4 regions of the Paenibacillus sp. FSL R7-0312 genome follow, and region 1 is predicted to be linked to each of the others. Evidence: riboswitches for the same ligand, from Rfam matches in the RefSeq annotation. Region 1 holds a riboswitch; each other region holds the start of a gene.
The links. Region 1 has a riboswitch for cyclic di-AMP ahead of MKX70_RS05635 (3D domain-containing protein). Riboswitches for the same ligand answer to the same signal wherever they lie in the genome.
Positions count from the first base shown of each region.

Region 2: it holds a riboswitch for cyclic di-AMP, as region 1 does, so the genes downstream of both, MKX70_RS30560 (hypothetical protein) here and MKX70_RS05635 (3D domain-containing protein) in region 1, are expected to answer to the same signal.
Region 3: it holds a riboswitch for cyclic di-AMP, as region 1 does, so the genes downstream of both, MKX70_RS03000 (hypothetical protein) here and MKX70_RS05635 (3D domain-containing protein) in region 1, are expected to answer to the same signal.
Region 4: it holds a riboswitch for cyclic di-AMP, as region 1 does, so the genes downstream of both, MKX70_RS21045 (APC family permease) here and MKX70_RS05635 (3D domain-containing protein) in region 1, are expected to answer to the same signal.

Region 1 is NZ_JBBORE010000001.1:1,321,049-1,324,536, reverse strand. It holds gene MKX70_RS05645 (HD domain-containing protein) at 1-718, shown strand, start outside; gene MKX70_RS05640 (TatD family hydrolase) at 772-1,542, shown strand; cyclic di-AMP (ydaO/yuaA leader) riboswitch at 1,741-1,970, shown strand; gene MKX70_RS05635 (3D domain-containing protein) at 2,258-3,418, shown strand.
Region 2 is NZ_JBBORE010000001.1:7,052,761-7,056,248, forward strand. It holds gene MKX70_RS30555 (flotillin family protein) at 1-1,075, opposite strand, end outside; gene MKX70_RS30560 (hypothetical protein) at 1,098-1,643, opposite strand; cyclic di-AMP (ydaO/yuaA leader) riboswitch at 1,801-1,989, opposite strand; gene MKX70_RS30565 (methyl-accepting chemotaxis protein) at 2,248-3,363, opposite strand; gene MKX70_RS30570 (FIST signal transduction protein) at 3,381-3,488, opposite strand, start outside.
Region 3 is NZ_JBBORE010000001.1:710,812-714,299, reverse strand. It holds gene MKX70_RS03010 (hypothetical protein) at 1-182, shown strand, start outside; gene MKX70_RS03005 (hypothetical protein) at 700-888, shown strand; gene MKX70_RS03000 (hypothetical protein) at 1,391-1,834, opposite strand; cyclic di-AMP (ydaO/yuaA leader) riboswitch at 2,011-2,178, opposite strand; gene MKX70_RS02995 (glutaredoxin family protein) at 2,878-3,120, opposite strand; gene ytxJ (bacillithiol system redox-active protein YtxJ) at 3,117-3,443, opposite strand.
Region 4 is NZ_JBBORE010000001.1:4,787,138-4,790,625, forward strand. It holds gene MKX70_RS21035 (DsbA family protein) at 1-696, shown strand, start outside; gene MKX70_RS21040 (disulfide oxidoreductase) at 693-1,127, shown strand; cyclic di-AMP (ydaO/yuaA leader) riboswitch at 1,354-1,513, shown strand; gene MKX70_RS21045 (APC family permease) at 1,642-3,459, shown strand.

The DNA.
Region 1 (3,488 bases):
CATTGACATTGACCGTATTCTGCGGATGCTGCGCCCCTATGACGGCCGGGTAGTTGTTAAAGAATCCGGCATGCATGCGATTGAGGATTACCTGATGTCACGTTATCAGATGTACTGGCAGGTCTATTTCCATCCGGTAACACGCAGCTCGGAGATTATTCTGCGCCAGATTCTCCGCAGAGCCAAGGAGCTGGTGCAGGAGGATTATGGTTTCCGGTTCATGATTGAGCCGCTTAGTGATTTGTTCCGCGGGGATATAACGGTGCAGCAGTACCTGCTGCTGGACGAGGCTTTGATGCAGACAGCCTTCATGCAGTGGACGCTGGAGAAAGATGAAATTTTAAGCGACTTGTGCAGCCGTTTTATTCATCGTAAACTGTATAAATATGTGGAGATGGAGCATCTGGATACAGAGACGATTGACGAAATCCGCCGCAGCTTTGCGGGTGCCGGACTGCGAGCGGATTATGATCTGGAAATCGATTTTCCGACAGACCTTCCTTATGATGTATTTCGTCCAGGGGATGCTTTTGACAGTAAACAGATTCTGCTTCTTGACCGTCATGATAAGCTGCGGGAGATCTCTGAGGTATCAGATATTGTACGCTCGATCAGCGGGATTCACCGAGGCAGATACCATCTCTATTTCCCGCAGGACAGGCTGCAGAAAGCCCTTCCACGGCTGCCGTCCTCCATTGCAGATATTTTTGCAAAATAACCTAAAATACTTGTAATTCTTCATAGAAATCAAGGCGGAAAGGATGTAATATAATGCAGTTATTCGACACACATACCCATCTGGATGCTCCGCAATTCGACGAGGACCGCGAGGAGGTAATCGCCCGGGCGCTGGAGTCCGGAGTCAGTAAAATGATCAATATTGGCTTCAACCGGGAGACGATACCGACAACGATGGAGCTCGCAGAGAAATATGATTATATTTATGCAGCGGTGGGCTGGCATCCCCAGGATGCATTCAGTATGAAGGAGGGCGACCTCGAATGGATCGCTTCGCTTTGCAGCCATCCCAAGGTAGTGGCCATCGGCGAAATCGGACTTGACTATTATTGGGACACCTCTCCTAAGGATGTACAGCATGAGGTATTCCGCAAGCAAATCGGCCTGGCGCGTGAACTGAAGATGCCCATCTGTATCCATAACCGCGATGCCCACGAGGATGTAATCCGGATTCTGCGGGAGGAAAAAGCGGGTGAGGTTGGAGGGGTGATGCATTCGTTCTCCGGCAGCTGGGAAAGCGCCAAAATGTGTCTGGATCTCGGCTTCCATTTGTCCTTCGGGGGACCGATTACGTTTAAGAATGCCAGGGTGCCCAAAGAGGTGCTCGCCCAGACTCCGCTGGACCGGCTACTGATCGAAACGGACTCCCCATATTTGACTCCGCACCCCTTCCGCGGCAAGCGGAATGAGACCGCACACGTAAGACTTGTAGCGGAGGCAGCTGCGGCAATAAAAGGGATTGATTTACAGGAATTGGCTGAAATTACGTATGCGAACGCACTGGAACGATTTGGGATTGTCTGAAAACGGGAGAAAAAGCGGTGAAAAATGAAGTATAGCCGATATATTAAACTTTTATAGTCCAAAAACGGCTGAATATTACAATATTTTAATCATTTTTTTACGTAAACGTGGTTGAATCGTCCTTTACAACATGCATCAAAACAGGATATCATCTTTTCAGTGCAGTGAGCTGTTGTTACTGTGACAGTCACTATTTCATGGATCGTCTCGCTGAGTCTCCGTATGGAGAACGGGGGAACCAATAAATGCCCTGCCGCATGCCCGTACATAGAGTACAACACAGAATTGCCGCAGAATTTATTTGATTTCTTCACGTGGTCTTTGGGGTGAATTTGAGGGCAACCGCCGTGAGCGGGTGACCTGAGATAGGGCGTCTCTCTTATGCCCGAACCCGACAGCTAACCCCGTAAGCGCAAGTAAGAGAGGAAACCTCGTGCATAAACATTCCCGCGTATTCGACACCGGAGAAGCCACGAAAGAGTCCTCTGTGAACTCTTTTTTGGGCTTTTTTTGTTATGAATAATGCGGATGTTCCCGGCATACTGTTATACAACAGATATCCGGAGTAGCTATGCCGAGCAGGCGATCCATGAGCAGGAAACGCTGGAGCAATGCGGGCGTATCCTGTTGCAATCTCAAACCTAGTTTCGTCAGAAATGATGCAGTCACCATGATATAACTTGGACGACGGGGCTATGTAAGGAGGATGGAGAGAGTGGGCGTATTCCAACCAGAGGTATCCCATGATTCGCAATCATCCAGCAGGTCTTTCGCATTACGGCTGAAGCAAGTGAATCCTCGCGTACTTTCACTTGCAGGTGTGATATCAATTGTTATCGGACTGTTAATTCTGCTGTACGTACACGGTCAGAGCAATAAAGAAATAATTTTAGTTATAGACGGACAGGTGCAGACACTGGAAACGCGGGAAACGCTGCTCAGTGATGTGCTGGCAAAGGAACAAATTTCGCTGCAGCCGTATGATAAGCTATCTATTGGCCTTAGTGATGAAATACAAGACGGCGACCGTGTCGTAATCACCCGTGCGCAGAAGCTTTTGCTTACTGCAGACGGTGCAACCAAGACCCTATACACCACCGAGGATTCGCTCGGAGATGCCATTACCAAGCTGGGTTACAGCCTGGAGGGCAATGATAAGATTTTCCCTTCGCTTGATACCGCAGTCACACCCGACATGGAAGTCAAGATTGTCCGTATTACCAAGCAGACCGTACAGCGGACAGTAAACTTGCCTTTTAAGGTCATCAAAACCGCAGACCCCTCTCTGTATAAGGGAGACGTAAGAGTTGCACAGGCAGGCAAGCCGGGCGCGATCATCCAGCATATCGAGAAGATATATCAGGATGGGGAGCTAGTCTCCATGAATATGGTCGGCAAGGAAGTTCAGACGGTAACCAAAGACAAGGTTATTGCCGTCGGCACCAAAGCGGTTCCGAAGCCTGTTGTAGCTGCTGCAACTACATCCAAAGCAACAACAACCTCCAAATTATCCAAAGTCAGCGCGAAGAGCAACAACGTCACGAGCAAGGCAGGCGTAGATTTTGAATACAAAAAAATGATCAAAAACGTATCTATGACGGCGTATTCCTCGGAAGAACCGGGAATTGGAACACGTACCGCCTCCGGCACACGCGTAACGGAAGGCCGCACTATTGCAGTGGATCCGAATGTAATACCAATTGGCTGGTGGGTGTACATTGAGGGATTAGGGTTTCGCCGAGCAGAGGATACCGGCGGTGCCATCAAAGGCAACAAGGTGGATGTTTACTACGATTCACTAAGCCATGCCCGTAATTTCGGCCGGAAGTCGCGGACCATCTATGTGATTGGACCTGTGAAGCCGGAGCTTAACTAAGCGCCAAGTCTTTTGCAAATTAGCGGTTTATAAGATATAGTGGGGGTAGCACTTACGGAATTTAGAGAGC
Region 2 (3,488 bases), 5.7 Mb from region 1:
CAGCTTCTGCCGTGGCCAGTCCGCGCTTGGTGGTTGTCGCTGCCTCGGCTTCCGCCTCAAGAATCTGCCGCTGCTTGGCGGCTTCGGCTCTCATGATCGTAGCCTGGTTCTCCGCCTGGGCAGGCTTGATCACCGTTGCCTCCAGCTCCCGCTGTCTCAGCTCGACTTCGATTTCCCTGACTGTCCGGTTGGCCTCCGCTTCCATCTGCGTGATTTTGACCTGTTCGGTAACGAGCGATTGCTTAATTTTGTTCTGCTGCAATTCATACGCAAGATCCGCCTGAGCCTTCTTCACTTCTGTCTCCAGCTTGAAATCCGCCTGCTTAATGTTCAGTTCCTTCTCGTACAGGGACTCCTTCGCGCGGGCGGCGGTTCCCGCTTCAATGGTGGCCTGATGTGCATTGGCTTTGGCAATGGAGGATTCCTTCTCCGCCTCGGCCTGCTTGATCTGAATATCGCGTTCCGCTTCCGCCTTGGCAATGCTGGCATCGCGGCGGATGCGCTCAATTTCCGGAACCCCCATATTGTCGATGTACCCTTTGTCATCCGTAATTTTTTTGATGGTGAAGCTGACGACCTCAAGCCCCATCTTGTCGAGGTCCTCCGAGCAGGTCTCCCTCATCTTGCTGTTGATTTCATCAGGCGTCTTGAGGATGGATTCCACCGTCAATTGCCCGATTAAGCCGCGCAGGTGGCCCTCCACCGAATGCAGGATAATTGTCTCGCGGTCTTCTTCGGGCCGGTCGATGAACTGCTCACTGGCCGTCAGAATAGCGGTGGGATCGCTTTTGATTTTTATCTGGGCGACCGCCTCCAGGTTGAGCTTGATGCCCTGCCGGGAGAACATCGCCTGCGCTGGAATGACATCGAAGCTCATCAGCATCATCGAGATGGTCTTATTGTTCTGGAAGCCCGGGATGACGAACGTCCCGCCGCCCTGCACCACTCTTTTACCGCCGAGACCGTATACAATCATCGCCTGATTGGGCGGGACTTTTTTATAAGCGGTCACGATACTGAACAAAGCCAGCAGAATAACAACAACAATGCCCGAGATTAAATAAAGAATAACCATTTGGTCCGACACTCCCCGTCATTTATAATTCTCCGAATTCCCTCTCGAAGAGGGTTACTTCCGCCATTCCCTTATCCACCTTCAAAATAATCACCCTGTCGCCCTTCACGAGCTGCTGGCCGATTGCTGCCCGCACTCCAATGGAGCGCATCGTTCCGTGCAGCACATATTTCATTTCCCCGGCTGCCCCATCCGCTGCAGGTACACTGACGTATCCAAGCTGCCCTGCCTGCTCATAATCCAATTCATTCATGCTGCTGTCATACCGGGTCATCACCCGGGCCAGCACTGCATACATCAGACACCCTGTCAGCAAGGCTATCATGGTGCAGATCAGCACTACTGCAAGCACGCTCATTCCGCTGAAGCGGCTAAGCATATAACCAGCGCCGCCCCAGACTGTGACAAACACCATCAGCGGGAGTATAGGCACAAAGCCCGGCCCCCCGGCGTCACCGCCCCCCGCATGCAGATGACCCGCCAGGCCATGCCCATGAAGTCCGCCGCTGAGGAGCAGGAGCAGTCCGACCCAGAAGCACACGATAAATGTAGTTAAGATAACGATCACCTCCTTAGGCAGTTCTGATCACAATATAAATAAACTTTTCCCGTTGTTATATGAATTATCCGTCTTAATTCAGACCGTCTCCCCCTGCTGCCTGCACAGCAAAAAGACCACAGCAGCAGCAGGGCTCTCCGTGGTCGGTTAATCGATCATGGCGCTCATCCTCTCTCTTCGAGGCTTACGGGGTTAGCTGACGGATTCGGGCAGCGAGATTGCCCTACCTTGCCGGAGCACCGTTATACAGCATGCAGCAAGGATTCACCCCAGGTGTGCGGCCGCTATCTGAGCCTAAGCCGTAATCACCGTTGGTTCCCCCGTTCCCATTACTGGAATTCAGCCATTTGAGAACAGTTAAATTTCATTCGGTTGTTGATTTGAATCTTACGCCTGCAGCCATTTAATGTAAAACGCTGCGGTTGACAAAAGAAGCCAAAAATGCCGTTCCTGCACGAATGAAGGCGTATACTTTGCTTTCGCTCTTAAGCGGCCGATGATTTACTCCTTTTTGCTCCGTTTCTCTGGAGCAGTGCTGTTACATAGCAAAGAGGCTGACCACCTGCATTCCCTCTGCCGGGTGTAGTCTTTTTTATCGGATACTCGCTTCTGCTTATACGCCAGTCTTCTGTGCTTCATCCAGCTGCTGCAGCTGCTCTATCTGATGCAAATGATTAAGCAGCTGCTGATAGTGGTCGGCTTTTTGCTGGACGGTAAGCACCATCTTCTGGAACTGCCCTGCATCCTGTCCCGATTTCTCCAGAATACGCAGCAGATCGCCATTGATCTGCTCCACATCCTCCATGCTGCTCTCCTGCGATTCCTGAATCTTCTCCAGATGCTGGAATACCTCTTCCTCCGCTTCCACGATCTCGTTCATGTATACCGTGGACTGGCTGATCTTCGCATTCGTCTCTGTCATCGCCGTTGTCCCGTCACCGGACTTGCTGTGAAGCTGCTCCATCACCTGGGTCATCCCCGAAAGGGAGCCCATGATCTCCTTCACATGACTGCGCGTGCTGTCGGCCAGCTTGCGGATTTCTGTGGCAACCACCGAGAAGCCCCGTCCGTGCTCTCCGGCCCGCGCCGCCTCGATCGCTGCATTCAGCGACAACAGATTCGTCTGCTCAGCAATATCCGTAATGATCTTTGCCAGCTGCTCGATGCTCCGGAAATGCCCCCGCAGGTCCTCATTCAAGCTGACAAATTCAGTAAATACCGCCGAAGCCTTCTGCATTTCCGCCGAGATCTGGATATTGGCCTCTTTGGCGAATTCAATTTTATTGGAGGAAAAAGAGAGGCTGCCATACATTTCATTGATGAGATCTTCGGTCTGTCCGCTGTTGGTCTTCAGATGCTCCAGAAGCTGCTGGGTCCCGCAGATCTGGCTGATCAGCTCACCGCTGCCCGCCCGTAAAGCCGCAAACTCCTCTACCAGCTGGGCCTCTTCCTTAAGAATCTCGTCAGTTTCGCGGCGGATCTGTCCGGCCAGGGTATAGGCGTGCATCCCATAGGATTCAGTGGCTGAAGCGTCGTTAGCGGCAGCTGTCCTGCCAGTATTCTCTGGAGGCTCAGTAGCATTAGCCGCTGCTCCAGCTGTCTTTAGCGTCCCGGCTGATTGTCCGGAGCTGTCCGTTTTTTCAAGAACGGCTAATGTATTATGACTTTGAACAGCTCCGGCAGAGATGCTTTTGCCCCATGAAGTGCGTAATCTGGTTATCCACTGCATAATCAATCTACTCTCCCTTATTCAACCAGCAGCAGAATCATGGTCTGGTTGGCATGCTTTTTATAATATTGCTCTCCGTAGCTGATGAAACCTGTAGTGTTGCCGCAGAATCCGAGCATAGTCCT
Region 3 (3,488 bases), 610 kb from region 1:
AGGAATTCGTGATGATGGTATTCTCGGGTCTGATGCTCATTATGCTAAGTCTGATAACCCCGTCTAACGGATCTGAAGTGCGTATATATTTTAAGGGATTCATGACAGGGGGCGGGATCATCGTATTGGCGCTGGCCGTCTCGATGTTCCTTAAGAATAAGGGATTTAAGAGCATGAAATAATTTGTGGATATAGGCAAGGCTGCTTGCTTTCGCTCAGGAGCTGATCTCGTCGCTGGGCGGAATCCTCAAGCTGAATGTAACGATTATGGTCTCCGGTCAGGCCGGAGCACTCAGCCAAGTGCCCGAACTGCTGGAGCAGGCAAGGCAGGCGATGCGGTACCGGAATCTATCCGAGGCGCATCAGGTCTCGTTTGTTTTTCTATGAAGCTTGTTTCCCAAAACTCCGTCATAGCCCGGTCTCCTTTAATTTCACTAAATAGTTATTACAGACATATTATATCCACGATAAAACTGATTTGCAATGTTATTGTTAATCCTCGTATCTAAACAGATAGACTTATGTGAAGCGGGGGATAGGATGTTATTAATTAGTTGCATGTAAGTGATTTAGCGAATCAACCGGATTGGGCTTATGAATAATGCTGTTCTATAGAGTGATCACAACCCCCCCAAACTGGTTAAAACCCCGCAGATAGTGTACCTTAGTAATATTAGTAATTAGGAGTGGTGATTTTTCGTGAAAAAAAGTAGACAAACCCCCGTGCTGGTCGCGGTCTCCATCCTGCTGATCATTATCAGCAGTCTGATCCCGTCGGACAAATCAACCTGGCTGGGAGCACTGCAGACCATCTTGCTGGGCGTCGGGCTGCTCGGATGCTGCATGGCTTTTTGGCGGTTCGCTAAGGGCGGCAAGGGCAAGCGCTGATTTCTGGAATGGAGCAGACAGCATAGGCAAGAACAGGGTATGGGTTGGTTAGTGAATTCAATACAAGTGTTAGTGTTTTAAGCGCTGGCACGAGAGCAAATAGAGAGCCGTGGCGGAAGCTGCGGCTTTTCGTTATTGTCAGGCAAATGTACATTGCCAAAGGCGTGCATGTGTATAAGTTGGGAGCTTCAGTGAGCGTAACCTGGAGCCTTAAGGGAATGAGAACTTATTAGCTTGCCGTCAGCGGAATTCTCCCATACGTAGTGCTACGCGGACTGAGAGGACCTTATTTTGTGAAAAAGCCTGCTTTTTTGCTCGTTGCGGACTCAGGAGCGCTTATATTGTTCGATGGAGCTCAAAATGAGGCGAAACGGGTTAGTTAAGGTCCTCTGAGTCCGCATGGATCGCTGAATGGCCTGACCGGACGAAATAACGGATCTACAGTCCGCATAGATCGCAGCAGCCTGCCTGAGTCTATTGGTGCAGGCCCCAGCAGCTTTCCCTATCCCGCCGACGGACGCGGGACAGCTGGCCGCGCAGCAGCCATATGTTCGCGAATCTCTCTGAGCTGCGCTTTCAGCTCAGGAACGCTTCGCTGCAGGATGAGGCTGATCTCGGGCAGCGGCAGCTGGATGCCGTACCATAAGGCGCTGGCAATCTGATCCTCCCAGGTGAGCAAGGCAGAAGAGCAGCGGCCGCGGTCTTGAGCAACCAGCGAGCATTGCCGGATGCATTCCCTGTAGGCGGCAAGGGAGAAGTCCGATTGGATGCTACCCTTTAGCCAAGGCTCAAAGAGTGCCGCGAATGTGGCAGTTGTGGCTTGATCGGCGCGGGTGCCCTTCTCCAGCAGAAGACAGCTAAGTGCATATACGGTTCCGCTGTATTGCTCAATATAGCCGGTGAATCCGGCAGCGGCAGCTGCCTTGGTCGATAATGGGTCTGGCATGTGGACACGTTCCTTCCTGAATGTGGGCGATTTTATTGTTTGGATATATAGCTGATTGGTTTGCCGAAATGCTGATCCGCCGGAATAAGTGCGCAAAAAACCGCAGACAGAGGAGGACCTCTGCTGCGGTTTTGTTACAGGCGTAAGAAGCCTGGGGCAAAATCGTGGCGGATCAAGATCTCTCTCTTTACGCTTACGGGGTTAGCTGTCGGATTCGGACGGTGAGAGTCGCCCTACCTTTTGAGACTGCGCAATTGAAGTCTCCTTCGGATTCACCCCAAGTAGGCCTGCGGCCTGATGGTTCCCCCGTTTTCCGCTTGGCGGAAATTCAGCGTGCATTCACATTATCGCTGTTAACTTTCAACACGAATCATACCCTTTTAGGATTGTCTTTGTAAAAATGGAAAAGAGTGCTTCTGCGCCGGATTTGCAATAAATTGCTGCTTCGCAAGGAATATTGGAGACTAAAACCATATATGTGGCCGGTTATCATCCGTTTATCTCGCTCAATCGCCGTTTTTTATTTTTGGGAGGCAGTGGCAGGGGAACTCCGGAAATATTAATGCGTTAGACGGAAATACCGTCGATAATGGATTTTTGAAAAATGGTGTATTAGTGAGTAATCGGGAGATAACGGGAGATAAATGTTATTGTATGCGTTACCCGTCAGGCAAATAGATTCGTGATTGTGTTATTAGGGTAATTATGGCGGTTTACAAATTGTCCCTGAATTAGAGTCTGATTTTACGAAAATGCTTCCGTTCTAGCCCTGCAAACGATACATCCCGGAGGGCCTAATTCCCGCTTTCCGAATGCTTGACTTGGACCATACTCCAGGGATTATCATTTGATTCTGTAAGGGCAGACTGTCAATAAAGAGGCGCTGGATCTGCTGGAACCGTCATCGGTGGATGCCTTCGCCCGGCGGTGTGGAAACGGAGTGAAGCTATGACGGAGTTTTTTCCCGGCAGAATAATTTTGAACCCTAAAAAGGTGCCGGCCCTGCTGGGAGGGCGGCACCTTTTTGCATACGGGTAAGCTTATTAATGACCAGCTGCTTCAATAAGCTCCTGAAGCTCAGGAAGATTGAAGCCCTTGACAGCCCGGTCTCCGGATACGGTGACTGGAACACCCATGAAGCCCAGCTTCTCGACTTCTTCCTGATAGACAGTACTGGTCATCACATCTCTGACTTCGAAGGGAATGCCTTTGCTCTCAAGCAGCTGCTTCACCTGATTGCAGTCGCTGCAGCCGGATGTGGAATAGATGATTACGTTCTGGCTCATTGCTCCACAGCTTCCTTGATGGCGCCACGGGTGATTTTCCAGTGGGAAGTGTTCCAGCGGACCTCACCATCCTCCAGCAGGAAAATCTGCGGCGATTCATGCTTAATCCCGAAATCCTCGGCAATCTGATTGGAAACCGGACGGTCTTCGATAACATGTACAATGGCGGCAGGCGTGTCGGAATTCTGTGTATAGGCCTGGAACTCCTCATTTGCTTTGGCGCTGATCGGGCAGGTGGTGCTGTGCTTGAAGAGCAATTTTTTGCCGGGTTGCCCTACGTATTGTTGCAGTTCATCCAGTGTATGGATTTGTTGAATAGACATCAGAGGATCACCTTTCTGGAATAGAATTTTGAAAGCATCTTGTCA
Region 4 (3,488 bases), 3.5 Mb from region 1:
CGGGCAGAGCAGGAGCAGCAGAAGCAGAAAACGAGAATCCTGATCGTGAGTACAGTGGCGTTAGTCGTTATTATTTTTGTGGGATTATTCATGCTGGCCTCGAAGGACGGCTCAACCACAGGATCTGCTGCGGCTCCCGTTGACTTCAATTACAGTGAAATGGCACGGCTGGGCAAAGAAGATGCTCCAGTCAAAATCGTTGAATTCGGCGATTACAAATGTCCGGCTTGCGCCCAGTTCACCGGGGTGATTAAACCGCAAATCGTTCAGGAGTATGTCAATCAGGATAAAGCAGCCTTTTACTTCGTCAACCTGGCCTTTATTGGTACAGATTCGAGAACAGCTTCACTAGCGGCACTGTCCGTATATCATCAGAATGAAGAGGCTTTCTGGAAATTCTTCGATGCCATCTATGCTAACCAGGGTGAAGAAAAGGTGGAGTGGGCAACACCGGACTTCCTGGTAAGTCTGGCACAGCAATTAGAACTGCCCATTGACTTCGACCTGCTGCGTAAGGATATTGAAGACAAGACCTATGAAAGCGAACTGGAGAGAGATATCCAGGTTGGCACAGACACCGGTGTAACCAACACGCCATCACTGTTTGTGAATGGAGTCAAGGTGAATGAACCTTTTAATATGGAGGAAATTGATGCTCAAATCAAGGTAGCTGCGGAAGCTGTGGCTGCACAATGAATAAATTCTCTGCATTCTGCCGCCGGAATTGTCTCTACTTGGCCTGGTTCGTCTCGGTTGTTGCTGTAGCAGGCAGTCTGTATCTCAGTGAAGTGCTGAAATATGAGCCCTGCAAGCTATGCTGGTTTCAGCGGATATTTATGTACCCGCAGCTTATTTTGCTCGGAATCGCCACTTACCGGGGGGATAAGCGCATTATCCCTTATGTGCTGCCCTTAAGTTTGATTGGCGGAAGCATTTCGATCTATCATTACGCAGAGCAGAAAATTCCGGCACTTAGCAAGGTGCTTCCATGTACAATCGGTGTCCCGTGCAACACGGATTATCTGAATTATTTCGGATTCATCACCATCCCGCTGCTGGCACTCATTGCGTTCGCATTAATCACAATTCTGCTATGGACAGGGCGTAAAGAGGATGCAGGTGAGTAAGAAGCCGTCAGGCAGAATGAAGAGTAACTATTTCCCTTAAATTGAGTGTAAATTATTAAGCAGAAATGCTGTAAAATCACGCGATAAAGTGATAATGAAAGAGAATGAAAGATCAAGACATACCGGATCATGGATTTGGTTGTTTTGGTTGTTTTTCATTCTTTTTTCATTTGTTTCAACGCTTTACGGAAGAGTCATTGTAGATTAATATTAGTCCTTGTGAGAAGTTGAATATGCGCTGAATTTTCCGGAAGGAAAAACGGGGGAACCAAACTTGGCCGAGTGCCAACGGGGTGAATCGGAAGCGGGTCAGCAGACTCGAAAACCGTAGGGCTACCACAGCCCGAATCCGCCAGCTAACCTCGTAAGCAATAGTGGGATAATGACCATGCACTCAAGGCATGCGGATCATTTCCGTATGCCTATTTCTGTGCCTGCATTTATGAAATCCACTTATGAAAACAGCGCGCGGTACTGCCGTTTCAACTTAACAAAGAGAGGAAATGTTACTACAATGGTAAGCAAGGTAAAACGACTATTGATCGGGCGTCCGATGAAGTCGAACGAACTCGATCATGAAAAGTTATCCAAGGTGAAAGCACTGGCTGTCCTGTCTTCTGATGCGCTCTCGTCTGTAGCCTACGGAACAGAACAAATCTTAATTGTACTCGTGGCCGCAGGCTTCACAGCTATCTGGTACTCATTGCCAATTGCATTAGCCGTATTGGGCCTGCTGGTCATCTTAATCCTGTCTTATCGGCAGACCATTTTTGCTTATCCGCAGGGCGGAGGCGCCTATATTGTCGCCAAAACTAATCTCGGGGTTCATACCGGCTTGCTTGCCGGAGGCTCTTTGCTGGTGGATTATATTTTAACGGTGGCGGTAAGCGCCTCGGCGGGAACGGATGCGATCACATCAGCGTTCCCGGGTCTTCATAATCATAGTGTACTTATAGCGGTTACTGTCATTCTGCTCTTAACGATTGTCAATCTGCGGGGGGTTACTGAATCAGCTTCATTCATAGCCATTCCGGTATATCTGTTCGTCGTCTCCATCTTTGTGCTGATTATCGCGGGAGTCTTCAAGTATGCAACCGGCGGTGCTCATGCCCAGGTTCCTGAGATCGGCTCGGCGGTATCGAATGTCAGTATGTTCCTTCTGCTTAAGGCCTTCAGCTCCGGCTGTTCGGCACTGACCGGGGTAGAAGCTGTATCTAATGCGATCCCTAACTTCAAAGCACCGGCTGAGAAAAATGCGGCTAAAACACTGGTGCTTATGGGTCTGATTCTCGGGGCTATGTTCACGGGGATTACGCTTTTGGCTTATTGGTACGGTATCATGCCGAACGAGAAAGCAACGGTTGTGTCGCAGATTACCGAGTCTACCTTTGGCCGCGGCGGTTTGTACTTCTTCATCCAAGGCATCACCGCAGTAATCTTGTTCCTGGCGGCGAATACAGCGTATTCGGCATTCCCGCTGCTGGCATTCATGTTCGCCAAAGACAAATATTTACCCCACGCCTTCATGGTACGCGGAGACCGGCTGGGATTCTCCAACGGCATTATTTTCCTCGGCGTAATGTCGGCTGTGCTTGTAGCCGCTTTTCACGGTAATACCGAAGGGTTGATTCCATTATACGCCGTTGGGGTATTCATTCCGTTTACCCTTTCACAGCTTGGCATGATGGTCCAGTGGTACAGAACCAAGCCTAAGGGCTGGCAGAGCAAATTCGCAGTGAATACAGTAGGCATGCTCACAACCTTGACCATTACGCTCATCTTCATTATTACTAAATTCTCGAGTGTATGGATGGCCTTCATCTTCCTGCCGCTTGTAATCATCGTGTTCCACCGGATTCACCGCCATTATATGAATATTGCCGATCAGCTGCGCATTTGTCCGGCTACGGATAAACCTTGCATTAAAGGAAGCACAGTGGTTGTACCTGTTGCCGGTGTCACCCGCGCGGTACTGCATTCAATCAGCTATGCGAAGTCATTGACTGAGAATGTGGTGGCTGTATATGTCGGATTCGATGAAGAAGAGATTCACAAAATGGAACAGAAGTGGGAAGAGTGGAACCCTGGGGTTCGCCTGATTGTACTCCGCTCGCGTTACCGCAGCATCATCCGCCCGCTGGTGAAATTCATCGATACGGTGGAGTGGAAAACCGCTTCAACAGACCATATTACTGTACTCATTCCGCAATTTGTTACGAAGCATTGGTGGCAGGCGATTCTGCATAATCAGACCAGCTTGTTCATCCGCTCTTATCTGATGAATCAGAAGGATATCGTTATAGCAACTGTGCCGTATCATTTGCACAAATAGACATACCCTTTATATGTATAACGGTTGTT